Regions from separate parts of the Desulforhabdus amnigena genome, predicted to be linked through region 1. Evidence: riboswitches for the same ligand, from Rfam matches in the RefSeq annotation. Region 1 holds a riboswitch; the other holds the start of a gene.
The links. Region 1 has a riboswitch for thiamine pyrophosphate ahead of QMG16_RS07485 (HesA/MoeB/ThiF family protein). Riboswitches for the same ligand answer to the same signal wherever they lie in the genome.
Positions count from the first base shown of each region.

Region 1 (7,653 bases):
GCGGGCGCTCATCTGAGATTTTGAATTGCGCTTCCGCCTGCTCCGCACGTGTATATCCACCCGGTTCCGTGCGCGAACCGGCACTCATGCTCGTAACTCCCAGCGGAATCAGATTGTCTCTGAAAAATGCCGTTTCCCGGGTGGAGAGAACCAGGCCGGCATCGGGCAGGAAGAGGCGCAGGACGGTGAGCATTTGCACCATTTCCAGATCGGAAACGGGATAGGAGGGTTCAAAGGCGCCGGCGGCCGGCCGAAGACGCGGAAAGGAGATGCTGACGTGTGATTTCCAGAATCGACGTAGGAGATACCGTCCATGCAGGGCCAGGAAAAAAGTCTCCGTGCGCCAGTCGGTCAATCCAAGAAGGGCGCCCAACCCGATACGCCGAAAACCAGCCTCGCCTCCCCGGTCCGGAGTCTCCAGGCGCCACCTGTAATTGCTCTTCTTCCCGGAGGGATGAAATGTGCCGTAGAGCTTCTCATTGTAGGTCTCCTGAAAAACAACCAGGCCGTCCACTCCACTTTCGATGAGGGCCTGGTAGTCCTCCGTGGGCATGGGATATATTTCGATGGAAATAGATGGGAACAAAGGCCTCAGCCGCTGCACCAGCTGAGAGAAATACTCGGTGGGTACGATCTGAGGCGCTTCCCCGGAGACGAGAAGAATATTGCGAAATCCCAGATCACGGATCACTCTGGCTTCCTCTACCGCCTCATCCACCGTGAGAGCCAGGCGCTCAATGGAATTTCCGGCATTGAACCCACAGTAAACGCAGCGATTGGTGCAGAAGTTGGACACATACAAAGGAGCGAAAAGGTGGATCACCTTTCCGAACCTCTGTTCCGTCAGGCGGTGAGACCGCTGAGCGATCTCTTCCAGAAAGGACTCCGCAGCAGGGGAAAGCAGGTGGATCAGATCTTCAAGCCCCAGAGTCCGGGCCGCAAGGGACCTTTCCACATCTTCCCGGGTGCTGTTCTGAATCGATTTTTGAATGGTATCCCACTCATACTCTTTTATTTCATCATAAAAGCTCATGGCCGTTTCACCTCAAGAAACCCGTCAATGGACTGGAGGCCTCGGCCTTCCTGCCGGATCGTCCCAAACCTGCAAGGTAGGCTTCACGCCCCGCCTCGACTCCCTTTTTGAAAGCGCGCGCCATGCTTTCCGGATCCCTCGCCACAGCTATAGCCGTATTGACGAGCACGGCATCCGCCCCCATTTCCATGGCTTCCGCCACGTGAGATGGGGCTCCGAGACCGGCATCCACCACAACAGGAACCGTTGCCTTTTCTATAATGATCTCAATGGAATCCCTCGTTCTGATCCCTCGGTTGGAACCGATGGGGGAACCAAGAGGCATGATGGTGGCCGTCCCGACCTCTTCCAGCCGTTTGGCAAGTATTGGATCGGCATTGATGTAGGGAAGAACGACGAAACCTTCCTTCACCAGGATTTCTGCAGCCTTGAGGGTTTCCACCGGGTCAGGAAGCAGATAATGGGGATCGGGGGTTACCTCCAGTTTGATCCAGGGGTCACATCCCGCCGCCCGCGCAAGTCGCGCCAACCTCACGGCCTCGTCGGCATCCCTGGCCCCTGAGGTGTTGGGAAGGAGAAGGAAACGGCTGGAATCGATGGCGCTCAAAATATTGTCCTGCGGATTGTCCAGTTCCACCCGCCTCAAGGCAACCGTCACCACTTCGGCACCCGAAGCGTCTATTGCTTTTTTCATGACCTCGGGCGAGGAAAACTTCCCTGTTCCCATCAAAAGTCGTGAGCCGAAGGTTCGGCCCGCGATGGTCAAAGGTTTATCCATCATTTTTACCACCTTTCTGAGTTGAATTACGCATCTGATGTTCCATTTCACATACCCGGCACCGTTTATCCCCGGGAAGTTTCACTTCTCTAAAAACCATGGAAAACGCATCCCAGGTGAGCATCCTGCCCACCAGGAGACGGCCGCGCCCCAAAAGGTATTTGATGGCTTCCGTCGCCTGGATCGTACCCAGCACACCTGGAAGGCTCCCCAATACTCCGGCCTCATGAGCTGCCTTGACGGCGTCAGGCGGTGGAACGTCTTCAAAAACACATCGAAAACAGGGACCGCCGCCGGGAACGATGGTCATGGTCTGTCCGTACGTCTCCAGAATTCCAGCATGGGAAAATGCTTTCCCTTGATTCACACAGGCATCGTTGATGAGAAACTTGGATTCGAAGTTGTCTGTAGCTTCAATGACAAAGTCGTAGGGGGCAATGATTGTGTCGATGTTCGCCTCGGAAATGCAAAAGGGGTAGAGTTCGATGCGCAGGTCATCTCGCAGGCGGCTGAGAGTCTCCAGGGCCGACAGGGTTTTTTCCTTCCCCAGATCTGCGTGCCCGTGCAGGATCTGCCTCTGGAGGTTCGACCGCTCCACCCGGTCGCCATCCACAATTCCAATCTCGCCCACACCGCATGCTGCAAGATAAAAGAGGGCAGGACTTCCCAGCCCCCCTGCCCCGATGACCAGCACCCGGCTCTGGAGGAGCTTGAGCTGCCCGGCTTCTCCAATCTCTTTCAGGAGGATATTTCGCCGGTACATCTCCCTTTGAGACTCACTCAATCCATTCTTTGCTTTCGACATAAAAAAAGACCGTTTCCCCATACGGGAAACGGTCCAAAAAAGTGAGCTCAGAATAACTTCCTTACCCACAACCATTTCCCTACGCTGGCATTACCCAGATCAGGTTTAAAGGGTTTTTCTCAGCCCGGAATTCCGAGCACCCCTAACGGCTGCTTAAATTGTCTTTATAAAAGACTCATCGAAGAAGATGAAACCAAAGCCTCAGTTCATTTCCTCTTCGAATCTCTCTTGAGATTAAAATTACTATGCCACATGACAGAGGGATTTTCAACCCGCTTTTCCAAAGGAATAGCAATTCTCGTTTTGGATGCATCTATGATATCGGCATTTCCGACATCCCCCTCAAGGGGGGCAATGTTGTTGACTTAATGTACCCCGGTGAAAACCTGAGTCCATAAGGTATTGATTTTCCTGAATTCATGCTTTCGCCGGAATGACGATCGGAGCTTAAGTACCTGATCAGAAGTTATTTGACATTTTTGGTGGTTATATTACGTCATTCCGGCATGCTTTTAGCCGGAATCCAGCCACACGGCACATTTTCTGGATACCGGCTTTCGCCGGTATGACGATGTAAAAATGTTAAGAAATTTTTGTCCAGGTATTTAAGTCAACAACATTATTGTCGAGGGGGGGGCAGGGGGGTGTTACAGATTTTTCAAAATGCGAATTCCATCAAAAGGGAAGCCTCCCGCCCCATTTCATGAGCTATCCCTCCGGCTTGGGTGCAAGCTGTTCAAGATCCTTTTCCAACGTGGATATTTTGGGAGACTTCATTTTCACCGCTTCAAGGGTCCCATCCCTCTCAACCCAAACCAGTACGGAATCGGCATGCTCCTTTTCGATCTTCTGCCAGCTCAAAGTGACCCTTTTTGTATCCTTGTCCCATAAGGAAACCTTTCCATAGGTTTTTTCAGGCAGGGGGGGGACGGGCTCGACCTTTTCCAGGTACTCATCATCGGCCAACTCCCACAGGATGCCCTGAACGCGCCACGGCTCCTTGAGCGTCTTCAGACGGTTGTCACCTTCCTTGAAAGCCCATTTGTCCTTCTCCTCAGAAACCACATCCCCCCGGACTTCCCCAAGTTGCCATTGAAGGCGGGTGACTTCGTCCCTTCGGAACCCCAGAAGCGAACGGTCTTCCAATGCATGAAGATCCCTGGGAAGCTCTTCGAGAATCGAAGATGGAGCCTCCACGACGCCGGCGAGCTGAGAACTCACTGCAGCCACGAATTCCTTATTCTTTTCCAAGACATCACTCAGGAGCAACTCCACCGGTTTATCTTCCTTCAATTGCAGGTCGACCTTCACCCTTGGGGGCTCCAGACCGTGGCTCTCCAAACGAGTGCGCTCATTTTCCAGAAAATCCTCAGCCCGCAGCCAACTGATCTGGTCCAGCATGTTCTGAACCTTGCCCGGCTTGATCCTGAGATCCTTCCGATCCGGATCGGTCCAACTCCTCCCGTCCGACTCCCGCTCCACATAGATGGAATTCCCATCGTTCCATGTCACCCGAACCTTCAGCACATCCTCCGGCTTGAAAGCAAACAGGTTCTTTTTCCTGAGATCATTGGCGCTTTTGTTCAGTTCCCCTCCGTTTTGCTCGCTCACGAGGAACAGATCCGGCTGTCCATCGACCCTGGCATAATAGCCGTCCTGGGAAGGATTCTTATCTCCAAGCCATATCTCCGACCAATGCTCCCCGGTTTTAAAACGTACCTTGAGAAAAGGTTCCTCCAGGCCATAGGGCTTCAGGTCTTCGGGCTTCTCCGCGACCTTCCTTTCCCTTTCGAGGCCGGCGATGGTTTCCAGGAGGCTTTCCACAGCCAGACCATCCACATCCGTCTGGACAGGCTCCAGGATCTTCCATTGCCCTTCTTTGGTCAATTTGACACTGGGACGGCCTTTGGCGTCGATCTCCAGGGAATGAACATCAGCCGGCTGAATATGGAAAATTTTCCTGGCTTCTTTCTCCCCGGCCTCCTTTTCTTTCTTCTTGACGACTTCAAAATAATAGAAATAGCCGCCCACCAACAATAAAACGACAAGATAGATGATTGATTTACGCCATCTCATCGCTGCGACCTCCGAACACGGTAAACGACCAGGCCGGACAGGATGACAATCAACGGAACAACCACAAGGACCATCCATACCAGCAGATAGAATTGATTCTGCGTCAGCAGGAGAGGACGCCCCTGGCTTTCCTTGCGCTCGATTGTGATGAGGTTTTCATCTCCGGCCAGAAAATTGACCATATTCAAGAAAAGATCCGCATTGCCTGAAAGCCCGAAATAAGAGTTGGCCACAAAATCCGAATCGCCGCTTACGAGCAGATAACCCTTTGCAGCTCCCTTGCCTGTATCATCATTCTTCTTTTCTTCCCGGTCCCCAGCCGAAGATCCCCCGGCCCCCTCCGCATTGAATTCCCGAGGATCAATTTCAGCCGCCACCGCCAGGGGCACCGGTCCGGACAGATCTTCCTTCTCATCAAATCCGACCTTGTGCTGCTCCTCGAGAAGCTTCAGGTTTGTTTCCGCCCAGGCATCCTGCGATGTTGACGCCAGAGCCTCTACCTCGACCCCCTTGGGAAGCGGGTTCATGATCCTCACCGAACGGGCCTCTGGATAAAAGGTGGCGATATTGAAATTCTGCGTGATTTTGTGGTGACCATACTTGGCAGCCAGCGGCATGAGGTAGTTGCCGCCGAAGATCCCCACCGATTCATCGACGATGATATCGTCTTTCAGCTCGATTCCGTGAGCTTTGAGAAAGTCCCTCAGCCCCCCGTCCCGGTATGGATCCAGGAGCACGAAAACCTTTCCCCCCTCGTTCAAGTATGTGTTGAGACGCTTCACTTCTTCCGGGAAAACAGGTTTTTCCGGTCCCCCGATAATGACCATGGCTGCGTCCCGGGGGACTTCATTCTTTTGCATGAGATTCAGATCGGCCACCACATAATTGTCTTTTTCAAGAGCAGACCGGGCATGGGCATAGCCGTTCTTGTCTTCCAACTGCGAAGAATGTTCCCCATGGCCTGTGAGGAAGTAAATCTTTTTCTGCTCTTTCGTGGTCAGCTTGAGGAAAGCATTGGTCAGGTTCTCTTCGTCGATGTTCTGGATGGATTGTTTTTTCCCGTACCCTTCCAGCACCAGTGTTCCGTAATTGCGAATTTCATAACGCCGGGCTACATCCGGCTGCCGGTCCGGGTCGATGAACTCATAGCTGATTTTTTTATTGAAGTACCGGTAGGTCTCCAGAAGCTCTCTGGCCTGCATTTCCTGAGGCGATGATGTTGGGAAAAACGCCTTGATTTCAACTGGTTGATCCAGAGTTTTCAGGATGTTTCGTGTTTGTTCCGCCAAGGTGTATCGCCCCGATTCCGTAAGATCCACGCGCCATGGATGCTCTTCCGCAATGAGTGCAATAAAAACCAGAATCCCCAAAAAGAAGAGTGTCGAAACCACCGAATTGGAACCATAGCTCCAGATTCGGTTTCGTTTTTTCTTATCCGGCATGATTCATTTCACCTCTCTATTCAAAAAGGGTTGAGTTTTGCGGGACTCGGCCGCCTCCTGGGGGGCCGGAATTCGAGGACCACTCCCTTTCAAGGCTCCCCGCTGTGTCTCCTGCACTCAAGCCCCTGTTTTCTTTACCCTCTCCAGCGATAGGATTCCATCTGCCTCAAGGTGAGGAATAGAAAAAACAGCACAAAAAGCAGGTAATAGAGGAAGTCCCGCGAATCCAATACGCCTTTGGTGAAGCTGTCGAAATGATTGGTTACGGACAGGTATTCGATGATTACGGCCATCGATGGATTGACAAGAGACTTGATCCAACCGATCACCCAGAACATGAGCAGAGCACCGAAGGAAAGAACGGCGGCAATGATCTGATTTTGAGTGAGGGAGGAAGTGAAGGTCCCCAAGGCGAGAAAAGCGCCTCCCAAGAGGAATATGCCGATATAACAGCTAAATACAGCTTTCCAGTTGGGATTGGAGATATAGCCGAGCAGCATTATTCCGGGGAGTGTTCCCGCCAGAATGGCGACAAAGGCGGTCGTCACCGCTGCAAATTTCGCCAGAACTGTGGAGCCGTCGGTAACGGGGTAGGTGAAGAGGAGTTCGAGTGTCCCCGTTTTGCGCTCTTCTGCGTAAAGGCGCATGGTCAAAAGAGGTGAAATCAGGAGCAGCACGACACTCACGTTGAGGAAAAAGGGACGCAGGACCATCTCCGCCAGATTGAGCTGGCTTGCCATCATGGGATTCTGACTCGCCTGAAAACTGAGCAAGTTGAAGTAGGCGACATTGCTATAAAAAAAATATCCGCTGATGAGCAGGAACGTGAATGCCACGACATAAAAAATGGGAGATGCAAAGAGACTGTAGAGTTCCTTGCGATAAACAGACACGAAACCTTTCATGATTGCATTTCCTCCCGTGACGACTCTTCAGTCACTAATTGCATGAAAATATCTTCCAGACTGAGATCGACCATCTTGAGCTCCAGCAGATCGGCCCCCTGGTCCACCACAACGCGGGCTATTTCGGGCCGTAAATCTCTGGCGCGGTCCGTTTCCACCACAAGGCGTCCGCCGTTTACGCTGTCTCGGCTCACCTTCTGCACACCTTCCAGCGCTTCCAAAGAAGCGATGACCCCCGAGGGTTCTCCTTTTATCTCTAAAGAGACATGGGAAGACTTCTGAAGTTGACTGGTGAGAGCGGCGGGACTGTCGGTCGCCACGATCTGTCCTTTATTGATGATCAACACCCGCTGACAGATCTGCGCCACTTCAGGAAGGATGTGGCTGCTCAATAAAATGGTGTGCTCTTCCCGCAATTCACGGATAAGGCGCCGGATTTCTATGATCTGAGTCGGATCGAGGCCGATACTCGGTTCATCCAGAATCAAGACCGATGGATTGTTCAGGAGGGCTTGCGCCAATCCCACCCTCTGTTTGTAGCCTTTGGACAAATGGCCGATGATCCGGTGGGCCACCTTTTCCAGACCGCAGATGCCGATCACCCTCCGAATTTC
Region 1 covers NZ_BSDR01000001.1:1,735,795-1,743,447, forward strand. The annotation lists gene thiH (2-iminoacetate synthase ThiH) at 1-1,033, opposite strand, end outside; gene QMG16_RS07480 (thiazole synthase) at 1,041-1,811, opposite strand; gene QMG16_RS07485 (HesA/MoeB/ThiF family protein) at 1,804-2,616, opposite strand; TPP riboswitch at 2,676-2,770, opposite strand; gene QMG16_RS07490 (DUF4340 domain-containing protein) at 3,325-4,692, opposite strand; gene QMG16_RS07495 (GldG family protein) at 4,689-6,134, opposite strand; gene QMG16_RS07500 (ABC transporter permease subunit) at 6,269-7,039, opposite strand; gene QMG16_RS07505 (ABC transporter ATP-binding protein) at 7,036-7,653, opposite strand, start outside.

Region 2 (7,653 bases), 1.5 Mb from region 1:
TTGAGGAAAAGGAACGCCATGAACAAAAACGCAGCTTACTGGATCGAAAAACTTGGACTCTCTCCGCACCCTGAAGGGGGATACTTCATCCAGACGTACCGGTCGGATGAATCGGTGAGAGACGGGCAGCTTCCTCGAAGATTTGAAGGAGATCGTGTTTTTTCCACGGCGATTTACTATCTTCTGGAGGGGAAGCAGTTTTCAGCTTTTCATCGCATCAAATCCGATGAAATCTGGCACTTTTATACGGGCAGTTCACTCACTCTGTACGTGATCGATGGAGAAGGCCGTTTGTCCCGGAAAAAATTGGGGAATGCCTGGGAGAATGGCGAAGCGTTTCAGGTTGTGGTGAAGGCGGGGTGCTGGTTTGCTGCTTCCGTCAACGATCCGGATTCCTATGCTTTGGTGGGATGCACGGTGGCGCCCGGTTTCGAATATGAAGATTTTGAGTTGGCGGAACGAAAGAGACTAATAAAGGAATATCCCCAACACCAACGGATCATTGAAAGGCTCACAAAATAGGATGATTCGTTGTACAAAGCTCATTTTTTCCGGTAAAGCGCTGCAATCCCCTGGGAACCGACATCGGAAAGCACCCGTTCCAGGCCTTCATAACGGGGAAGGACTTTGCTGAAGCCGTAGACCATGTAGAGTGCCCCGGGTTTTGCTTTTTCTGCGATGAGTTCCCCGAAAAGATCATGAAGTGTGATGTAGGTGTAAAAGAAATCGATCTCCTGGAAAGATACCCCCGTTTTCTCGAAAACTTGCCGATAAGTCTGCTCTTCGAGGGAACTTCCTTGAAAAACGGAAATATTTTCCGGGGGCGGGATGAGTCCGGCTTCCTGAAGCTGTAAAGTGAGTTTTTCCTTCATGGGGGCGTATTCGGAAAGAATGTCCGGGTCGATTTCAATCCCGATGGATTTCCTGACCATGTAGCTCATCATGACATTCACCCGGCCGTCCGCGCATCCCAGATCCAGGAAAGATGTCCGTCGGTTGTCCAGGAACCCGGATTTCTCGAGCTCCAGAATAAAATGGATGCATTTGCGCATGTCCGTGGATTTGCGATATCCTTCCACTCCTTCGCAGCCGAATTTGCATCTGTCATAAAAGTCCGCAATGAAAGAGAGCGTCTTGAAAAGAGGATTTGATTCCATGGTCGTTTGCTATCGAATGTTTTTGTTGAGTATTTTCTTAACGGTTTCGTGAAGAAGGAAAATTGTATCCATCTCTTCGCCCGTGATGGTTTGCAATGCGATGAGATCGTTTGGTGGGAGCATTTTTTGAACCCGGAGGCAAAGATAATTGATGCATAAAATGTGGCGTGCTTTCAAGCGGCAACCATTTTCCCCAAGAAAAAAGCAACTGTTTTCCCACTGACGTTTTTCCGGCAGGTCCCTCGACATGAGAAGATTCATGAGCAAAAGTATGGGATTATACCTGTTTTCTATACCCGCTCCGCAGCAGCTTCCCCCTTCCTCTTCCTCACAGTGCCTGCAGGCATCGACAATGCCGAAGCGGACCATGGCTTCCTGCGAAGCCGCTATGTTTCGATCCAGTATTGCCAGGAGCTTTGTTACAGAGGGCTCCCGAAGAAGAGTTTCTCCCCCTCGATCGAAGAGTTCCCGTGCGTACCGGATTTTCTCTTCAATGGGTAGAGAAGAAGCGGAAGATGCATTGATGTTCATTGAAGATTTTCTTTACCTTTCCTCGATGGGATCATGCAGAGACGGTTCTTTCCATATCTGATTTTGGCCTGCCGATCAATACCTGAACGCCGCAATTTCCATTTTGAAAAAACTACACTCCCCATAGCCCCGATGGGGGAATCAAGGATAAATCCCCCTTAGGGAGTGATTCGCTCTTGAAATCCCCATTTGCCACGGAGGCACAGAGATCACACAGGAACCCCACAAGAATTCGAAAGTCTTCTCCGTGTCCTCCGTGAATAACGGGATATCGGAATCCGCCAACTCTCTTATTTCCTGATGCCGAGTTTTTTCATTCGGGAATCGAAGGTGGAACGGTTGACTTTGGCTTCTTTGGCGGCACGGGTAATATGCCACCTGTTTTTTTCCAGAAGGTAGAGGACATAAGCCCTTTCCAGTTCTTCCCAGGAATAGCCGTCGAAAAAAGACGCTCCCCCTGGAGAAGGTTTTTCCGTTTCCTCGCCTCTGTTTCCATCGACGGGCTTCTCCTCCTCGGGAGGGGCGAGTTGGGCGGGCGGAAAATGCAGGCTCAAATCATCCAAAGTGATTTTTTCCCCTTCCACCACCACGATGATGTGCTTGACGAAGTTTTCCAGCTCCCGAATATTCCCCTTCCATGAGTATTTGATCAGGTAGTCCAATGCATCCTTGCTGAACTTCTTGGGGGGAATTCCCATCTTGAAGGATTCACGGCTGAGAAAGTGGTCGAGGAGGAGCAGGATGTCCTCCTTCCTCTCCCTTAGAGCCGGAAGATGGAGCGGAAGCACATTGAGTCGGTAAAAGAGGTCTTCTCTGAACTGCTCTTTTGCGATGGCTTCTTTCAGGTCCTTGTTGGTGGCGGAGATGATTCGCACATCGATCTTTTTGGTTTTTGTGCCTCCCAGTGGTTTGATTTCGCTGTTCTGGAGCACACGCAGGATACGGGCCTGGAGTTGAAGCGGCATGTCGCCTATTTCATCCAGAAAAACCGTGCCTCCGTTTGCGGCTTCGAAGAGTCCAACCTTATCCTTGACGGCCCCCGTGAAGGCCCCTTTCTGATATCCGAAAAGTTCGCTTTCGAGCAATGTTTCGGGGATGGCGCTGCAGTTCTGAACCAGAAACGGCTTGTCCATCCGGTTGCTCAGCCGGTGTATTTCCTTGGCGATGACCTCCTTTCCCGTTCCGCTTTCTCCCGTTATCAGGACGGGAAAGTCTGTCTTGGCGTAATCCGAGGCCACTTTCAATATTTTAAGGAAGGCCTCACTCTCCCCAAGAATGGGTTCCTCCCTGCGAATAGATTCCAGGGTCTGCTTCAGCTTGAGGTTTTCTTGAACCTGAGCACTATAAACGAGGGAATTGCTGAGAACGATGGACCCGATATCCACCAGGTTCTGCAGGAGTTCCAGGTAGTCCTGGTCGAGGTTGAGGCGGCTTCCTCCGGATCGGGTGTCGATGAGCTGAACGGCGCCATAGACCTCACCTCCTTTGAGAAAGAGCGGAAAGCACAGGATGAGTTTGCTCTTTACCGCCATGTCTGCTTCAAATTCCTTGTAATGGCGTTCATCCTTGCCCGGCTCGGCGATGGTCATTTTCCCGTTTTCTATCACCCAGCCCACGATGCTCGGGCGGTTGGCGCTGATCGTGATGCCCTTGATCTTTTCACTCTGATCTCCCACGGCTTCGACGCAGAGGTAGCCATCCGTCTTTTTCACCCATATGGAACCACGTTCCAGGTTTTGAAGTTCAAGAAGGGATGAGAGAAACTTCTGCTGCAGTTTTTCCGGGTCGAGCTCGCTCGAAAGAGCTTTGCAGAAGCTGAAAGATGTTTGACTCATGATTTTACCTTACCTCATTGCAACCAGGGCCCGTCAAGGCGTAGCCGCCTTCCTTTTCTTCCATGAATTTCCTTGACCTGCTCTTCACGCTCCAATATTTTCCACAACAAGGAAATCGCCGGGACGGCATCCGAGCGTGGCAAAGTTCCGCAGGGACTGGAAAGTGCGAACCGAAGAATGTCCTACTTTTCATATTGTATCCTTGCAGGACTTTGAGGGACAGGTCAAGCAGGAAAAGAAAAGAGACACCGAAGAGGGCGCTCAACCATCCATCACGACCCTTTCCCTGTCGCTATACTCAATGGAGGAAAATCAATGGCGGGACAGGAGGCAAATGGAAAAACGAATGTGGTGACGATCGAAAGAGACCGTTACGAAAAGATCCTCATTGAGTTGGGAGAGCTTCGAAAATTGAATGAGTTCGTTGAACAATATAAAAGAGATCTCGAAGCGAAGCAACTGGAGCTCAAAGCGAAAGACCGGGAGCTAGAGGAAGTCAAAGAAATATTGCTCGAAACGGAATGGAAAGACTATGAACTGGAGCATACTCAAAAGCGTATTCGGGAACTGGAGCTCGAGGTGGAACGTCTCAAAGCCGGTCGGCCCTGGTGGAAAAGGCTTTTTTGGTCATGAGGGAGCCGGCGGATTCCAATACCCTCTTCTTCACCACGGAGACACGGAGGGCACGGAGAAGATTTTGGAATTTTTAGAGAATTCCTGTGCACTCTTTGTGTGCCTCTGCGGTAAACGGGGATTTCAACAGCGACACTCCGGGGGCGGAAAATTTCGGAGAGGGGTTCACAAAAAGCGAATTCCGGGGCAGGCGGATGAGGATACCGCTACCCCGCGTTTTCTCATAGAAACAACTAAGAGCCTATCCGAAAACCTACCTCGGCAGCGGATACCCCCCTTTAATTCCCCCCTCGAGGGGGGACCACGGGGGGTGTCGCAAAGTCCACAGGTGGTTTCTGGATAGGTTCTAAATCAGACGGCTGATTTTGACCGCACAGAGCTTTCCACACATGCTGCAAGCTTCCCGGTCTTCGGTGATCTGGATGCGTTCCCTCACCAGGTCGGGATCCAGCGATTCCCGGATCACTCCTTCCCAATCCAGTTTCTGCCGTGCTTCTGAGATTCTCCGGTCTGCATCCATGGCACCCGGCAGCCCTTTTGCGATGTCCGCCACGTGAGCGGCTATGCGTGAAGCCATTACCCCTTGATAGACGTCATCGGCATTAGGGAGGCCCAAATGTTCGGCGGGGGTCACGTAACAGATGAAATCGGCCCCTGCGGAACCGGCCAAAGCGCCTCCGATGGCTGCGGTGATGTGGTCGTAGCCCGCGGCGATGTCTGTGGGCAAGGGGCCGAGAATATAGAAAGGGGCTCCGTCACAGAGCTTTTTCTGCAGCTGCATGTTGGCCTGGATCTGGTGGAAAGGTACATGCCCTGGGCCTTCGATCATGGTCTGAACACCGCGGGCGCGGGCGCGTTTGGCCAGTTCGCCGAGGATCATCAGCTCCTCCAGCTGAGCTCCATCCGTGGCATCCATGATGGTCCCAGGCCTGAAACCGTCTCCAAGGCTGAGGGTCACATCGTACTTGTGAGCGATTTCCAGCAGATCGTCAAAGTTTTCGTAGAGGGGATTTTCCTTGCGGTTGGCACGCATCCAGTGCATGTGGATGGAGCCTCCGCGGCTCACACAGGGCATGATGCGTTCGAAGCTCTCGAGCTTTTTCACGGACGCCAGGGTCACGCCGCAGTGTACGGTGATGTAATCCAGACCTTCCCTGCACTGTTTTTCGATGCTTTTCAGCAGCTGATCTCCATCCATCTTGTCAAGAGGCTGATGGTTGCAGACCATTTCCGTGGCCAGAGCGTAAATGGGGACCGCCCCGACCATGACGGTGGAGTGTTCCAAAAAGTATTGCCGCAATCCTCCAAGATTTCCACCCGTGGAAAGATCCATGATGGAGTCGGTTTTGGCCTTCAAAGCCGCTTTCAGTTTCGCGTCTTCCAGGTCCATCATATAGCATTCGCCGCTGCTTCCCAGGTTGGCGTTCACCTTGGTTTTCAAACCTCGGCCAATGGCGCGCAAGATCGGGAAGGAGTGATTGATATTTTTGGGAAGCACCGCATGTCCCTGGGCAATCCGTTCCCGCAGTTCTTCCGCGGTAATGGGTTCCCCGATGACTGCCTGCTTCATCTCTTCAGTAACAACACCGTCTTTTGCGTAATCCAGTTGTGTAGGCATGATTTCCTCTTTGGGTTCTGTCGAAGTGAGGTGTAGCTTAGACTGAGATCCATCATAAGAATTAGAACCAGAAATAAAAAAAGGCCGTTTCGGAAAAACGGCCTGCCGAGAATTGCTGTCTCGTTTGCCGATTCCTCCGCCAGTATGATCTGGATCAGGTTCCAAGGGTATGATCTCAGCTCTCTCTGGGAGAGCACCCCCCCGGCCATCGAATTGTTTTTCAGTACTTGGGCAAATCAACGTTCAAGAGGTTATAAAATTAATCGACTGCAAGTCAAAAATCAATGACCTTGTGCGGTTTTCAGCACCTGCCGCTGTCCTTTTTCTTTCTCTGCCTCATGCTCAGATGATTTCATCGGGATCTTCGCTGCCGACATCAATGTCTGCAAAGCACTTAAAGAGAGTCGACCGGCTGCTCTGTTTCAAATACCCCCCCATGACCGGAACGGCCTCAACGAAAAATGAAAAAAACAAAGAGGTGCAAGGCGATAGGGAAAGTGGGAAACGCTTTTGAAAAGCGATGTTATCATGAACCATGAGCTATGAACCATGAGCCTTTTTTCTTGTCAAAAGCCCGGAGGAGAGAAGAATATCTCCGGACTTTTGAACGATTCCAATATCAAGAAGAAGTGGAAAGAAATAGAGGCATGAAATCCGGTCAGGCATGTCCCAGGAGGACCATTCGCTCGTGGGCGGCCTCGATGCGTTCTTTTTCCAGTTCCCACCGCAGGCGTCTCAATTCCTCGAGTTTTTTGTTGGCTTTTTTCCATGCTTCCATATTGGAGGATTCGTGTTCCGCGATATAGTCGATTTTTGCCTTCACGCTTTTGGCTTCCTCGCGGGCTTCACGAATGCGCCTCAAAACCTCTTCTTCTCTGCGGGTAAAAATCATTTTCCTCTGGGCGCATCCAAAAGGTTCACCGTTTTTATCTCTTTCTGCGTCACCCGTCTCGCAACAATCGCATCCTTTTTCAGACGCCATAGGGATAATTGATCCTAATTCCATAGAAACCTCCTCCATTCATCTCGAAAAATCAAATCTTGGCTAAAAATCATTCTTTCTCGCCAAGAGTGGTTTTGCTTTTCTGCAAACAGGGACCTATCCGGAAGCCTCCTCCGGGCTTTGAAACACTCCCTCAGTCCTCCCCCCTTGGGGGGAAATGGAAGGGGAGGCCGCTTGCCGAGGATAGATTTTCGAATAGGCTCTAAATGAGTTCACAAATATAAACTAATGCTTGTCTTGGCCGTTCGGAAGGATTCGACAAAAAAAGGTTGTGCATCCAGACCATTTTTTGTTCCAATGTTTCAGAGCTTATAGGGATATGGCTTACGGAAGGGCATGAGGTTTCTCCCATTGTCTAGGCGCTGTTGACATTTCAGATCGGAACGTTCTCGTAGAGACCGAATCCATAAGGCATTGCACCGGAAAGGAGCGCTTCGAGGCAGATCAAGCATCTATCTGAAAATGTGGAACTTTCATCAAATGTCAACAGAACCTAAGAGCCTATCCGAAAATCTTCCTCGGCAGCGGACACCCCCTTCAATTCCCCTCTCGAGGGGGGACCAAGGGGGGGCACAAAGTCTACAGGGGGGGGCGGATAGGCTTTAAGTTGGGAGGTCACACGCAGTGCGGCAGGAATTTTGGACGATAGTCGTTATTCTTTGTATGCTTATTGCTCCCCATGCTCATGCAGCGGAAACCAAAACGGTAGAATCATTTATTTCGCATGAGACGCGGCTTATGGTCTTTTCTCCTCACCCTGACGATGAAACCATTGGAGCAGGGGGGCTGATTCAGCGGGTTCTTGGCGCAGGCGGGAAGGTCAGAATTGTCTTCATGACAAGCGGGGACGGCTATCTCGAAGGGGTAGAGCGTGAG
Region 2 covers NZ_BSDR01000001.1:3,249,601-3,257,253, reverse strand. The annotation lists gene QMG16_RS13870 (cupin domain-containing protein) at 19-522, shown strand; gene QMG16_RS13865 (class I SAM-dependent methyltransferase) at 543-1,157, opposite strand; gene QMG16_RS13860 (hypothetical protein) at 1,167-1,688, opposite strand; gene QMG16_RS13855 (sigma-54-dependent Fis family transcriptional regulator) at 1,979-3,523, opposite strand; gene QMG16_RS13850 (PCRF domain-containing protein) at 3,839-4,156, shown strand; gene thiC (phosphomethylpyrimidine synthase ThiC) at 4,503-5,774, opposite strand; TPP riboswitch at 5,889-5,985, opposite strand; gene QMG16_RS13840 (hypothetical protein) at 6,433-6,780, opposite strand; gene QMG16_RS13835 (PIG-L deacetylase family protein) at 7,516-7,653, shown strand, end outside.
Region 2: linked by a shared signal. The riboswitch ahead of thiC (phosphomethylpyrimidine synthase ThiC) and the one ahead of QMG16_RS07485 (HesA/MoeB/ThiF family protein) in region 1 are both predicted to bind thiamine pyrophosphate.